DNA from 4 places in the Streptomyces cinnabarinus genome. Region 3 is predicted to be linked to each of the others. Evidence: riboswitches for the same ligand, from Rfam matches in the RefSeq annotation. Region 3 holds a riboswitch; each other region holds the start of a gene.

Region 1 (3,506 bases), 3.8 Mb from region 3:
GCTCCCGTACCGGCGGGAACTGTGCGCCCAGCGCCTCCGCCAGGGTCCGGACCGGGTCCGTGTCCGGCTGGCCCGCGAAGTCCGTCACCGTGTGGCCCGCCGCGCGCAGCAACGGGAGCACTCCCGCTCGTACCAGCGACGACTTGCCCACTCCCGATGCTCCCGCCACCGGGACGAAGGGGTGTTCGCGCAGTGCCTCCGCGATGCGTTCGCTGTCCGCCCGGCGGGCGAAGAAGAGAGTCGCGTCCTGTTCGCGGAAAGGTTCCAGGCCCCGGAAGGGGGAGGAGCACAGGCCCGGTTCCAGGCCCAGGAGGTGGGCGGCCGGGATGAGGTACGCCGTGCTCGCGCCCGTTCCCGTGTCCGCCGCCACCGTCATGCCGACGACGCCGCCCTGCGCCGTGTCCCAGACCGGGCCGCCGCTGAAGCCGCGGCCGATGGTCCGGCCGCGCGGTTCCATCGACGTCCAGCCCTTGCCCACCGGCGCCCGCAACCGGCCGTCCACCCACACGCCGTGGTCGTCGGTGCGGAGGGGGAAGCCGAGGACGCGGAAGGGGTGGTCCCAGACCGCCGTGCCGCCCGCGAGGCGGACGGGGGTGGTGCCGGGGGCGGCCGACAGCCGCAGCAGGGCGATGTCGCCGCCGCCGTCCCCGGCCACCGGGCGCCAGTGCGTGACCGTCGCGGGCAGGCGGGCGGACGGCGGGTTGAGGAGGGGGAAGTCGACCGTCACCGCGCCCGTCGGCGGGAGCGGGTCCGTGTCGGGGACGCCCAGCGCGTTCGCCACCACGTGGGCGCAGGTGCACAGGGTGTCCTCGGCGATGAGGAAGCCGCTGCCGGTTACCTGGCCGTCGTGGCTCCAGAACCGGGCGATACCGCGCGCGAGTTCGTCGTCAGGTGCGGGCGTCGGCATCGCGCTGCCCGGGAAGCGCCGGTTCGTTCGCCCAGTTCATGGTCACTGTGAAGTGCGCCTCGGTGGAGCCCCTGGCCACCACGACCCCCGCCTCCGCGCTCAGCGTGATGCCGAACTCGACCGTGACCGATTCGGGCGGTCTGGGCAGTTCCCGGGCGCCCTCCAGGACCGCGCCCAGCGCGGGGCGCACCCGGGCGAGCGCCTGCTGGAGGGTCTCGGCCGCCCCGGCGACCGCGCCGCCGCGCGACACGCGCTGCACTCCGGCGGGCCCCTCGCCCGTCACCTCCAGCAGGACGACCTGCCCGTCGTCCAGCACCATTTCGCCCACGTACGCCATGGACCCGGCCCTCCACCTCGGCTGCGCTCGATCGGTCCCCGGTATTCCAGTTCGTCACGGACCGCAGTCGCAAGGCGCTCCCGGGTAGTCACCTCGTGTGGGTGACCCCGCGAGCCAAACCCGCCCCGCCGGACCCGATGTGGGCCTCAGCACACTCTCCCCTCGCAGGTCAACGGCAAGTTGACGGCCCTTCCGGGGCCGTGGTGGACTTCCGGAGCCAATTACGGCGGCAGAAGAGGAAGCCGGTGCGAGTCCGGCGCGGTCCCGCCACTGTCACCGGGGTAGGAACCCCCGGGAGCCAGGAACTCTCGCCACCGGTCTCGTCGTACCAGGGCGTGGACACCCTGAGTGAGGACATATCGCGATGCTCGCCTGCCGATCGACATCCAGCACCAGACCCGTAACTGACTCCGCGATCGGCTGAGCCGATGCGGGCCGATCGCGTCTTCGCGTACGGCGCCGCCGCCGGCCTCCTGGGTGACCTGCTCCTCGGCGATCCGCGCCGTGGGCATCCGGTCGCCGTGTTCGGGCGGGCCGCGGGCGCCGTGGAACGTCAGTTGTGGCGTGACGACCGGGGCCGGGGCGCGCTGCACGCCGGTGTGTGCGCCGGTGGCGCCGTCGCCATGGGGGCGCTCGCCTCTCGTGCGGTACGCCGGTCCCCCGCCGCCTCCATCGCGCTGACCGGCGTCGCCACCTGGGCGGTGGTCGGGGGGACTTCGCTGGCCCGGGAGGCCCGGGTGATCGGGCGGGCCCTGGAGGCGGGGGACGTCGGGGCGGCTCGGGCGCGGCTGCCGCATCTGTGCGGGCGGGATCCGCAGGCGCTGGACGCCGACGGGATCGCGCGGGCGGTCGTGGAGTCCGTCGCCGAGAACACCTCCGACGCGGTGGTGGGGGCGCTGGTCTGGGGGGCCTTGGGCGGGGTTCCGGGGCTGCTCGGGTTCCGGGCCGTGAACACGCTCGATGCCATGGTCGGTCACAAGTCGCCCCGCTATCGGCGGTACGGGTGGGCCTCGGCCCGGCTCGACGACGTCGCCGGCTGGCCGGGGGCGCGGCTGACCGCCGTACTCGCCGCCGCCGCCGGGGGGAACGCCCAGGGTGCGGTACGCGCCTGGCGCGCCGACGCGGTGAAGCACCCGAGCCCCAACGCCGGGCCCGTGGAGGCGTCGTTCGCGGGGGCGCTCGGGGTGCGGCTCGGCGGGACCTTGTCGTACGGCGGACGCATCGAGCACCGGCCGGTGCTGAACGGGGAGGGGCGTGCGGTGGACGTCGGGGACATCGAGCGGGCCGTACGGCTGTCTCGGCGGGTCGGTTGGCTGGCGCTCGGCGTGAGTGCCGTCGCGCGCGGTCTGGTGAAGGGAGCGCGGTCATGACCGGCGGGGGGCTGCTGGTCGCCGGGACCACCTCCGACGCCGGGAAGAGTGTCGTCACCGCCGGGATCTGCCGGTGGCTGGTGCGGCAGGGGGTCAAGGTCGCGCCGTTCAAGGCACAGAACATGTCCCTCAATTCGTTCGTCACGCGCGAGGGCGCCGAGATCGGGCGGGCGCAGGCCATGCAGGCGCAGGCCTGCCGGGTCGAACCGACCGCGCTGATGAACCCCGTGCTGCTCAAGCCTGGCGGGGACCAGAGCAGCCAGGTCGTGCTCATGGGCAAGCCGGTCGGCGAGATGAGCGCGCGCGGCTATCACGGCGGGCGGCAGCAGCGGCTGCTCGGCACGGTGCTGGACTGTCTCGCGGAGTTGCGGGGCACGTATGACGCGGTGATCTGCGAGGGGGCGGGCAGTCCGGCCGAGATCAATCTGCGGCGGACCGACATCGTCAACATGGGGATCGCCCGGAATGCCGGGCTGCCGGTGGTGGTGGTCGGTGACATCGACCGCGGGGGCGTCTTCGCCTCCTTCTTCGGGACGGTGGCACTGCTCTCGCCCGAGGACCAGAAGCTCGTCGCCGGGTTCCTCGTCAACAAGTTCCGCGGCGACGTCTCGCTGCTGGAGCCGGGCCTGGACATGCTGCACGGGCTCACCGGACGGCACACCTACGGCGTCCTGCCCTTCCGGCACGGGCTCGGCATCGACGAGGAGGACGGGCTGCGGGTGTCGCTGCGCGGCACGGTCCGCGAGTCCGTGGTCGCGCCGCCGGTCGGCGCGGACGTGCTGCGGGTCGCCGTCTGCGCGATCCCGCTGATGTCCAACTTCACCGATGTGGACGCGCTCGCCGCCGAACCGGGCGTCGTCGTGCGGTTCGTGGACCGGCCGGAGGAACTGGC
Region 2 (3,506 bases), 2.5 Mb from region 3:
GCCGTAGGACTGCACCCAGCCGTGCTGTGTGGCGAGATACCCGGTGAGGCGCTCGGCGAAGTACTGCACCATGTCGTTGCGTTCGGGCTCGCCGTGCACCAGAACGTCGAGACCGGCCTTCTCCTGGAAGGAGATCACCTCCTGGATCTCGGCCCGGACGCGGTCCTCGTACCCGGCCGCGTCGATCCGGCCCGCCCGCAAGTCGGCCCGAGCGGTGCGCAGTTCGCCGGTCTGCGGGAAGGAGCCGATGGTGGTCGTCGGCAGCAGCGGCAGGCCGAGCAGGGCGCGCTGCGCGGCCGAGCGTTCCGTGTACGGCTGGGAACGGCGCGTGTCCGACTCGGTGACCGCGGCCGCGCGGGCGCGCACGGCCGGGTCGTGGGTGATGGGGGAGCGGGCGCGGGAGGCCAGGTCGGCCCGGTTGGCGGCGAGTTCGGCGGCGATGGCGTCGGTGCCGCGGGTCAGGCCCTTGGCGAGGGTGACGATCTCGGCGGTCTTCTGCCGGGCGAAGGCGAGCCAGCGCAGGATCTGCGGTTCGATGTCCCGCTCGGCCGCCGTGTCGAGGGGGACGTGCAGCAGTGAGCAGGAGGCGGCCACGTCGACGCGGTCGGCGAGTCCGAGCAGCGTGCCGAGGGTCGTGAGGGACTTCGCCAGGTCGTTGACCCACACATTGCGGCCGTCGACGACTCCGGCGACCAGCCGCTTTCCGGGCAGTCCGCCGACCCGGGCGAGCTCTTCGAGGCTGCCGGTGCCGGTGAAGTCCAGGGCCAGTCCGTCGACCGGGGATTTGGCCAGTACCGGCAGGGCCTCGCCGAGCCGGCCGAAGTAGGAGGCGACGAGCAGCTTCGGCCGGTCGGTGAGCGCGCCGAGGCCCTGGTAGGCGCGGGCGGCGGCGCCGAGTTCGGCCGGCGTGCGGTCCTGTACCAGGGCGGGCTCATCGAGTTGCACCCATGCGGCGCCCGCCGCGCGCAGATCGGCGAGGAGTTCGGCGTACACCGGCAGCAGCCGGTCCAGCAGGGTGAGCGGGGCGAAGCCGGGGGCCGTCCCGGGCGCGGGCTTGGCGAGGAGCAGGTAGGTGACGGGGCCGACGAGGACCGGCCGGGGCGTGAGCCCCAGCGCGAGCGCCTCGCGCACCTCGCCGACCTGCTTGGCGGAGTCGGCGGTGAACACCGTGTCCGGGCCCAACTCGGGCACCAGATAGTGATAGTTGGTGTCGAACCACTTGGTCATCTCCAGCGGGGCGACGTCCTGCGTCCCGCGCGCCATGGCGAAGTACCCGTCGAGCGGGTCGGCGTCCATGGCGGCCCGGTGGCGGCCGGGGATCGCGCCCAGCATGACGGTGGCGTCCAGGACATGGTCGTAGAACGAGAAGTCACCGGTGGGGACTTCGCCGATCCCGGCCTCGGCCAGTCGCCGCCAGGTGGCGCGGCGCAGCTCGGCGCCGGTGGCGTGGAGGGCGTGGGCGGAGACGCGGCCCTTCCAGTAGCCCTCGACGGCCTTCTTGAGTTCCCGGTTCGGGCCCTGCCGGGGATAGCCGTACACAGTGGCCGTCGCGGCGGCGGCTGTGGGTTCGGTGGTCACGGAGATCTCCTTCGCGAGATGAATCCCTGAGATCCCGGGGACGGGACGAGAGCGCGAAGGGGTGACAAACCCGGCGGGCGCGCTCGGTGCCGCTCCGCCTGGTGTGTACGCCGACCCGCCCTCGAGGTCACCGGGATGTCCGTGCACGAGGGGTCCGGGCACGGGCAGTTGGCAGGTCTTCGGACTCGCGGGCACGTCCTCCTGGCGGAGCACTCCTACTGGCCGTCGCTTCCCGGGCCCGGTACATCGGGCCCAGTGCGTATGACGGCGGTCGTTCCCACTCACCGCTGCGGGGCAGTCCCGGATTCCCACCGGGTTCCCTCTTACGACGCTCCCGTCCGGCTGACGGGGCGAACCAGCTGCGACGCCAACTCTAGTTCAGTACACGTGGAATCCCCGCCCGGTTTTGCGCCCCAGCAGCCCGGCCTCGACCATCCGCCGCAGCAGCGGGGGAGTGGCGTGCAGGGGCTCCTTGAACTCCTCGTACAGCGCCTCGGCGATCGCGGCCACGGTGTCGAGACCGATCAGGTCCGCCAGCTTCAGCGGGCCCATGGGGTGGGCGCAGCCCAGTTCCATCGCGGTGTCGATGTCGGTGGCGGTGGCGAAGCCGGACTCCGCCATCCGGATCCCGGCGAGCAGGTACGGGATGAGCAGCGCGTTGACCACGAAGCCCGCCCGGTCCCGGGAGTGGACGACGGTCTTGCCCAGGGTGCCGGTGACGAAGTCCCGTACGACGGCGACCGTCCCCGGAGCCGTGTGCAGGGTGGACACCACCTCGACCAGCGGCAGCACCGGCACCGGGTTGAAGAAGTGCAGGCCCACCACCCGGTCCGCGCGGCTGGTGGCCATGCCGAGCCGCATCACCGGGAGGGAGGAGGTGTTGGTCGCCAGGACGGCCGCCGGATCCTGGACGATCTTGTCCAGTGCGGCGAACACCTCCGCTTTGGCACCGGGGTTCTCGATGACGGCCTCGACGACGAGCTGCCGGTCGGCCAGGTCCTCCAGCGTTCCGCTGAAGGTCAGGCGGGCGAGGGCGTCCTGGGCGGCGGCCGGGTCCAGCTTGCCGCGGCGCACGGCACGCTCCAGGGAGGCGGCCACCCGCTCCCGGGCGGCGCCGGCGGCGATCGCGTCGGCCTCGCAGACCACCGTGTCGAGTCCGGCCCGTGCGCACACCTCGGCGATGCCCGCGCCCATCTGTCCACCGCCGACCACTCCGATGCGCCGGATACCGCTGCTCATGAGCGTGCCTCCGCGTGGCGCACCAGATGGCGGGTGTAGGCCTCCGGGGTGAAGAAGGGCGGCAACTCGCCGCTCAGCGCGTTCCGTTGGAAGAGCGCACGGATCTCGTCGACGGGCGCCGACGCGTCCTCCGCCCGCAGCGCCGCCACTTCGGAGTCGAGCAGCTCCAGCACCGTCACCCGGTCGATCACCCGGTGCCGCAGCCACTGCCAGATCTGCACCCGGGCGATCTCCGCGGTCGCCGCGTCCTCCATCAGCCCGTACAGCGCGACCGCCCCCTTGCCCCGCAGCCACGCGGCGAAGTAGCGCACCGAGACGGCGATGTTGGCGCGCACGCCGTCGGGCGTCGGCGGGCCGCTGATCCGACGCACCGAGAGCAGATCCGCCGCCCGCACGTCCACGTCGTCGCGCGTCCGGTCGATCTGGTGGGGCCGTTCGCCGAGCACGCCGTCGAAGACCTCACGGCAGACGGGGACGAGCCCCGGGTGAGCCACCCAGGAGCCGTCGAAGCCGTCCTCCGCCTCCCGCTCCTTGTCCAGCCGGACCGTGGCGAGCGCCGCCGTACGCGCCTCGGGGTCCGCCCCGGGCACCTGGGCGGCCATGCCGCCGATGGCGTGCGCGCCCCGCCTGTGGCAGGTGCGCACCAGCAGTTCGGTGTACGCCCGCAGGAACGGGGCGGTCATGGTCAC
Region 3 (3,506 bases):
GGCCCGCCTGCTCGGTCGGGTAGAAGTTGATGTCGACGACCCGGTCGAGGAAGGTGACGGCGGTACGGACGGTGGCGTCGAGCCGCTCCCAGTCGATGTCGCCGGTCGCCGTGTCGACGAACGCCCCCAGGTTCACCGACCCCAGGTTGCAGACCGCCGTCTCCCCGTCGTCGGTGACCTCCAGGATCTCCGTGCAGAGGTTGGAGGAGTGGACGACATGGCCCGGCAGGGCCGTCTGGTTGGCGGTGCGGTTGGCGGCGTCCTTGAAGGTCATCCAGCCGTTGCCGGTCTGCGCCAGGGTGCGCATCATCCGGCCGTACAGATCACGGGCGGCGATGGTCCTGCGGGCGAGCCCCGCGGCCTCGGCCCTGCGATACGCGGCGTCGAACTCCTCGCCCCACAGGTCGACCAGCTCGGGCACGTCGGCGGGGGAGAACAGCGACCACTGGGCGTCCTCGTTCACCCGGCGCATGAACTCGTCCGGGATCCAGTGCGCGAGGTTCAGGTTGTGCGTCCGGCGGGCGTCCTCACCGGTGTTGTCCCGCAGCTCCAGGAACTCCTCGATGTCGGAGTGCCAGGTCTCCAGGTAGACCGCGGCCGCGCCCTTGCGGCGTCCGCCCTGGTTCACGGCGGCGACGGAGGCGTCGAGCGTCTTGAGGAACGGGACGATGCCGTTGGAGTGCCCGTTGGTGCCGCGGATCAGTGAACCCCGGGAGCGGATCCGGGAGTAGGAAAGACCGATGCCGCCGGCGTGCTTGGAGAGCCGGGCGACCTGGTGGTAGCGGTCGTAGATGGAGTCCAGCTCGTCGTTCGGGGAGTCGAGGAGGTAGCAGGACGACATCTGGGGGTGCCGGGTGCCGGAGTTGAAGAGCGTGGGCGAGGAGGGGAGGTAGTCGAGGCGGCTCATGAGCCCGTAGAGCGCGGCGACTTCGTCCAGTGCCCGAGTGGTGTCGTCCTCGGCGAGACCGGCGGCGACGCGGAGCATGAAGTGCTGCGGGGTCTCCACGACCCGGCGCGTGATGGGGTGCCGCAGCAGGTACCGGCTGTGCAGGGTGCGCAGCCCGAAGTACCCGAAGCGGTCGTCGGCGCCGGAGTCGACGAGGGCGTCGAGGCGCTCGCCGTGGATCCGCACGAACTCGGCGGTCCGGTCGGCGATGAGCCCCTCCCGGTGCCCGACCGCGACGGACTCGGTGAAGGAGACGACGCCCTGCGAGGCGGCCTCGGCGGCGATGGAGATCGTCAGCAGCCGGGCGGCCAGCCTGCTGTAGGCGGGGTCCTCGGAGATGAGCCCGGCGGCGGCCTCGGTGGCCAGCTCGCGCAACTCCGCCTCGTCCGCGTGGGCGGACCGGCCGCGCAGCGCGGCGGCGGCGACCCGGCCGGGGTCGGCGTCGGGGAGGTCGGCGGTCAGCTCGGTCAGGGTCCGCAGCAGCGCGGTACCGGGACCGTCGGTCTCCACCGGGGCGGCGGAAACCGGGTCGGCTGGCGCGATGGTCACGTGGGGGCTCTCCCTCGCTCGGCACGGGGCCTTGCGGGCAGGGGGCAGCTCACGAGCGCACGGGGCGTCGCGTCCACCGGCCCATTCCACGAGGCCCGGACGTCGGGCACCACGGCCGAACGGCCGGGTGCGCTGTCGGCAGGTCCTCGGACTGACTCCCATACGTGCGCGAACACGCATAAGTACACCGTTGCGGGACAGTTCCGGATTCACACCGGATTCCCCTGCGGCGGCAGCGAGCATGAGCATACATCTTGTGCTCGCCTGCTTCGCCACCCCCAGATGTTGTGTCGCTGGGTGTAATTGCATGAAAGCGGGCCGCCGTTGGTGTTGCTCTTCGGCGGCCCGCTTCCCTGCCTGTGCCTCAGTGGACCGGCGTCAGATCCTTCTGTACGCCGGGGTCGCCCGCGTCCGCCGTGTAGTCCTCGGGGCTGGTCTCGTCGACGCCGTCCGGGGCCTTCGCGGCGCGCAGAACGAAGGTCAGGACCACCGTCACCACGAGGTTCAGGACGAAGGCCGTCAGCCCGATGTAGCCGATCTCGCCGATGCCGGGGATCTCCTTGGAGGAGCCGCCGAAGTGCTTCTGGGTCGGGGAGGCCACACCGTACGCCGCCACCGTGCCGTAGATCATGCCGACCGCCCAGCCGGCCAGCAGGGCCCAGCGGTGGAACCAGCGGGTGAACAGGCCGCCCACCAGCGCCGGGAAGGTCTGCAGGATCCAGATGCCGCCCAGGAGCTGGAAGTTGATGGCGACCGTCTTGTCCATGGTCAGGACGAAGGCCAGCGCGCCCACCTTCACCAGCAGGGACACCAGCTTGGAGACCTTGGTCTCCTGCGCCGGAGTCGCGTCCGGCCTGATGAAGTCCTTGTAGATGTTGCGGGTGAAGAGGTTCGCCGCCGCGATCGACATGATCGCCGCCGGCACCAGGGCGCCGATGCCGATCGCCGCGAAGGCCACGCCCGCGAACCAGTCCGGGAACATGTTCTCGAACAGCTGCGGGATCGCCAACTGGCCGTTCTCCACCTTCACTCCGGCCGCGATCGCCATGAAGCCGAGCAGCGCGAGCAGACCGAGCATCAGCGAGTACAGCGGCAGGATCGTGGTGTTGCGGCGGATCACGTCACGGCTCTTCGACGACAGCGTCGCCGTGATGGAGTGCGGGTACATGAACAGCGCGAGCGCCGAGCCCAACGCCAGCGTGGCGTACGTCCACTGGCCGGCCTCCGGCGGCACCAGGCCGCCCACGCCGGTGGTGGTGAACTTCTCGCCCGCGCCGGCGAAGATCTCGTCGAACCCGCCCAGCTTGATCGGGATGTAGATGATCGCCACCGCGATCACCAGGTAGATCAGCGTGTCCTTGACGAAGGCGATCAGCGCGGGGGCCCGGAGGCCGGACGAGTAGGTGTACGCCGCCAGCACACCGAACGCGATCAGCAGCGGGAGGTCCTTGATGAACCAGTTGGTGTTCTCCCCGCCACCGACGCCCATCACGTCCAGCACCGCCTGGATGCCGACGAGTTGGAGCGCGATGTACGGCATGGTCGCGAGGATGCCGGTCACCGCGACCGCCAGCGACAGGCCCTTGGAGCCGAACCGGCCGCGCACGAAGTCGGAGGTCGTCACGTACCCGTGCTTGTGGGACACCGACCACAGCCGGGGCAGGAAGGTGAAGATCAGCGGGTAGACGAGGATCGTGTACGGCACCGCGAAGAAGCCCGCCGCGCCGGCCGCGTAGATCGCCGCCGGGACGGCCACGAAGGTGTAGGCCGTGTACAGGTCACCGCCGAGCAGGAACCAGGTGACCCAGGTGCCGAACGACCGTCCGCCCAGGCCCCATTCGTCGAGGCTGTGCTCGTTCTCGGCCTTGCGCCAGCGGGCGGCCAGGAAGCCCATGACCGTGACGGCCAGGAAGAAGAAGATGAAGACGGCGAGTGCCACGCCGTTCACGCCGTCGTTCATTCGGCCGCACCGCCCTTCGCGGCGGCGCGGGCGCGCTGGTCACGCTGCCAC
Region 4 (3,506 bases), 2.6 Mb from region 3:
CCGGCCCGGCACGCCCGCCGGACCCAGCAGCACGGCGAGGGCGGTCACCAGGACCAGCGCGGCGCCGGGCCAGGGCGGCAGCGAGATCGCGAGCACGGTGAGACCGAGCCCGAGCACGGCCTTGTCCACGGGATGGCGGCGGCGCCAGCGACTGCTGTGCGCCGCCGCGTCGATGGGCAGCACGAGGGCTCAGACCCCTTCGCCGTCCGACTCCCCGGCACTTCCCACGCCCACGGCATCCCGCTCCCGGGCCCGCAGCTCACCCTGCTTGCGGCCGCGCCGCAGCCCGAAGTAGTAGGCGAGGACACCGGCTCCGATGGCCGCCTGGAGGGAGAACAGCGCCGACTCGATCTCCCCGGACGGCGGCTCGTACAGCGGGGAGAACCACGGCTCGTAGTCCGGTTCGATCTCGGTGATCGCCGTCTCCGCCTCGCCGTCGGCGCCGGTGAACGGCTCCTCCTTGTGATCGCCCATCCCGAGGACCAGCGGCATCACCGCGAGCAGGGCCACCGCGAGCAGAAGCAGCAGGTTGATCTTGGTGTTACGGCTCATCGGGCCACCGCCTCGTTCGACTCGGCCGGGACCCGCTTGCCGCCGGAGAGCAGCACGCCGAGCCGGGTCAGCTCGCCCTTGCTGGACTGCACCAGCAGCCGCATCACCAGCACCGTGAGCAGCCCCTCGCTCACCGCGAGCGGGATCTGGGTGACCGCGAAGATGGAGCCGAACTTCCCGAGCGCGCCCAGGAAACCGCTGCTCGGGTCGGGGAAGGCGAGTGCCAGCTGGACGCTGGTGACGCAGTAGGTGGACAGGTCGGCGACGAATGCGCCGCAGAACACCGCGACCATCAGCGGCACGTCGTAGCGCCGGAGCAGCTTGTAGACCGCGTAGCCCGCCCATGGCCCGACGATCGCCATCGAGAAGACATTGGCGCCGAGCGTGGTCAGGCCGCCGTGGGCGAGCAACAGGGCCTGGAAGAGCAGGGTGATGGTGCCCAGGACCGCCATGATCGGCGGCCGGAACAGGATGGCCCCGAGGCCGGTGCCGGTGGGATGGGAACAACTCCCCGTCACCGACGGCAGCTTGAGGGCGGACAGGACGAAGGTGAAGGCCCCGGAGGCGCCGAGGAGCAGGGTGCTCTCCGGGTGCTCCCTGACCTCACGGGTGAGTGACCGTACTCCGTGGACGACGAACGGCGCGGACGCGACGCCCCAGGCGACCGCGTGCGCCGGTGGCAGGAAACCCTCGGCTATGTGCATGGCTCAGCAGACCCTCTCCAGCACCTCGTGGATGGTTGACGTGCCTTGGCCGGTCTCCTGGCTGACGGGTGACACCGCCCGGTGCTCCGCCTTCCCGGGTCACAAGGACCCAGTGGCTGCCCGCGAGGGCTGGAGCCGGACTTCCCGATCACAGTGGCGAGGGCCGCACCGGCATCACACCGGATTTCCCGTTCACCAAGGCGTGGTGACAGTAGTGCCTGATCAGGTCGGCTGACAAGCGCGCCTCGGGGGCGCAAAGACGGCGCACGCCAGCTCATACGCCCAGAGCGCGCACCCGCCGGGGTCACTCCCAGTGATAGCCGTCACCGAAGTTGAGGGTGTGCTCCAGGACGTCCTCCAACGGGTCGTTCAGCTCGATGCCGTTGACCACCGACACCACGGGCGCGTGGTTGGAGACACCCAGAAGGGGGCCGTCGTGGGCGGCGGCGTCCCCGGCCGTCGCAAGCACCGTCGCGGTCAGGGCAGCGGGCAGGAGGGTGAAGCGTGCGCGCATGAGTGCCTCTCCTTCGAGACGGATCCCACACCGTGCGAGGACCCGCTCGGGAGGTACCGCGCACCCGGCACGCGGAGTCAACACGCCCGGGCAATTCACCTGAAGGAGGCGGACGCTCCGCCTTCTCGGACGAGCCGCTTGCTGAGGCAGCGGGAGAACTCGGTCTGAATTTACGGGACCCGCGGTGCCTCCTGGCTGACGGCCCCGAGGAGATGGGTGACCAGCGGGTTCTGGTCGTTCCCGCGCCAGGCGACGGCGACGCGCGTACGGGCGGCCCCGGGAGAGATCCTCCGGAAGGCGACGCCCTTGAGGCGAATACGCCGGATGCTCGCCGGAGCCAGGGAGACACCCAGCCCGGTCTCCACGAGCGCGCACACCGTCTGCCACTCCACCGCGTCCTGAACGACCCGCGGAACGAACCCCGCCGCCGCGCACAGGCCGAGGATCCGGTCGTACAGCCCCGGACCCACCTCCCGGGGGAGCAGCACGAACGGGGAGTCGGACAAATCCGTGAGCTGTACGGTCCGTTGCCCGGTCAGGGGGTGCGCGCTGGGCAGTACGGCCACGTAGGGCTCGCTGAGCACCGTCCGGAAGTCGAGGTCCGGGTTCTCGGCCTCGGAGGGCTCGCGCAGGAGGCCGATGTCGATGCTCCGGTCGTGCAGCGCGGCGATCTGTGGGGCCGTGGTCATCTCCCGGATGTCCAGCCGCACGCCGGGAAACCGCTGCCGGAAGTCCCGCAGCAGACTGGGCAGCACGGTCAGGGCCAGCGAGGCGGCGAAGCCGATCCGCAGTCGGCCGGAACTGCCGCCGCCGACGGCGCGTGCGGCGGCCAGCCCGTCGGCGAGGTCACCGAGGGCCCGGCGGGCGGCGGGAAGCAGCTCACGCCCGACGGGGGTGAGGGCGACCCGCCCGGGGCCCCGGCTGAACAGCGAGTGCCCGACCTTGTCCTCCAGTCGGCGAATCTGCTGGCTCAGTGGCGGCTGGGCGATACCGAGGCGCGCGGCGGCGTGACCGAAGTGGAGTTCCTCGGCGAGCACGACGAAGGCGTGGAGTTGGGGGAGGGGAAGCTCGGGTCGTTCCATACGCGTAGTGATATCAGGGCATGGCTGAGCTCGTATTAGACGTATCTGCGCTGGTCACCTAGCGTTCGGCGCATGACAGAGCGACGCGCGATCCTCAGCGGCTCGACGTTCGAGGAGCAGATCGGCTACGCCCGAGCTGTGGTGGACGGCGCCTGGGTGCATGTGTCCGGCACGACCGGCTTCGACTACGCCACCATGACGATCTCCGACGATGTGGTGGAGCAGGCGGAGCAGTGCCTGCGCAACATCGAGGCCGCGCTGGCCGAGGCGGAGTGCACCTTCGCGGATGTGGTGCGGGTGCGCTACCTCCTGCCCGACCGGGAGGACTTCGAGCCCTGCTGGCCGGTGCTGCGCCGTTGCTTCGGGGAGGTCCGACCGGCGGCGACGATGATGATGTGCGGACTGGCCGACCCCCGGATGAAGATCGAGATCGAGGTCTACGCGCGACGGGCGGGCGGCAGTTCCGGCCCGGCGGGTGGTGTATAGTCGATCTTGAGTTAGCCGCCGCAACACCCGGTGGCTGGTTATGCGTTGGTGGTCCAAGGAAAGACGTCCCGCTTCCTGCGGGGAGATGCAGGTGCAAGGCCTGCCCGGCGCTCGAATCCGTGGCCCGTCCCGAACTTCGGGGCGGGCCATGTGTGTTGCTGTGCGCGG

The links. Region 3 has a riboswitch for cobalamin ahead of STRCI_RS27075 (ribonucleoside-diphosphate reductase subunit alpha). Riboswitches for the same ligand answer to the same signal wherever they lie in the genome.
Region 1: it holds a riboswitch for cobalamin, as region 3 does, so the genes downstream of both, STRCI_RS09870 (cobalamin biosynthesis protein) here and STRCI_RS27075 (ribonucleoside-diphosphate reductase subunit alpha) in region 3, are expected to answer to the same signal.
Region 2: it holds a riboswitch for cobalamin, as region 3 does, so the genes downstream of both, metE (5-methyltetrahydropteroyltriglutamate--homocysteine S-methyltransferase) here and STRCI_RS27075 (ribonucleoside-diphosphate reductase subunit alpha) in region 3, are expected to answer to the same signal.
Region 4: it holds a riboswitch for cobalamin, as region 3 does, so the genes downstream of both, STRCI_RS38500 (energy-coupling factor ABC transporter permease) here and STRCI_RS27075 (ribonucleoside-diphosphate reductase subunit alpha) in region 3, are expected to answer to the same signal.

The regions. Positions count from the first base shown of each region.
Region 1 is NZ_CP114413.1:2,189,716-2,193,221, forward strand. Features, by position in the region: gene STRCI_RS09860 (serine protease) at 1-907, opposite strand, end outside; gene STRCI_RS09865 (CU044_2847 family protein) at 888-1,244, opposite strand; cobalamin riboswitch at 1,432-1,571, shown strand; gene STRCI_RS09870 (cobalamin biosynthesis protein) at 1,673-2,614, shown strand; gene STRCI_RS09875 (cobyric acid synthase) at 2,611-3,506, shown strand, end outside.
Region 2 is NZ_CP114413.1:8,507,999-8,511,504, forward strand. Features, by position in the region: gene metE (5-methyltetrahydropteroyltriglutamate--homocysteine S-methyltransferase) at 1-1,578, opposite strand, end outside; cobalamin riboswitch at 1,732-1,954, opposite strand; gene STRCI_RS38460 (3-hydroxybutyryl-CoA dehydrogenase) at 1,957-2,817, opposite strand; gene aceB (malate synthase A) at 2,814-3,506, opposite strand, start outside.
Region 3 is NZ_CP114413.1:5,960,236-5,963,741, forward strand. Features, by position in the region: gene STRCI_RS27075 (ribonucleoside-diphosphate reductase subunit alpha) at 1-1,495, opposite strand, end outside; cobalamin riboswitch at 1,616-1,754, opposite strand; gene mctP (monocarboxylate uptake permease MctP) at 1,860-3,455, opposite strand; gene STRCI_RS27085 (DUF3311 domain-containing protein) at 3,452-3,506, opposite strand, start outside.
Region 4 is NZ_CP114413.1:8,517,133-8,520,638, forward strand. Features, by position in the region: gene cbiQ (cobalt ECF transporter T component CbiQ) at 1-183, opposite strand, end outside; gene STRCI_RS38495 (energy-coupling factor ABC transporter substrate-binding protein) at 190-552, opposite strand; gene STRCI_RS38500 (energy-coupling factor ABC transporter permease) at 549-1,256, opposite strand; cobalamin riboswitch at 1,287-1,471, opposite strand; gene STRCI_RS38505 (hypothetical protein) at 1,561-1,770, opposite strand; gene STRCI_RS38510 (LysR family transcriptional regulator) at 1,941-2,852, opposite strand; gene STRCI_RS38515 (RidA family protein) at 2,925-3,338, shown strand.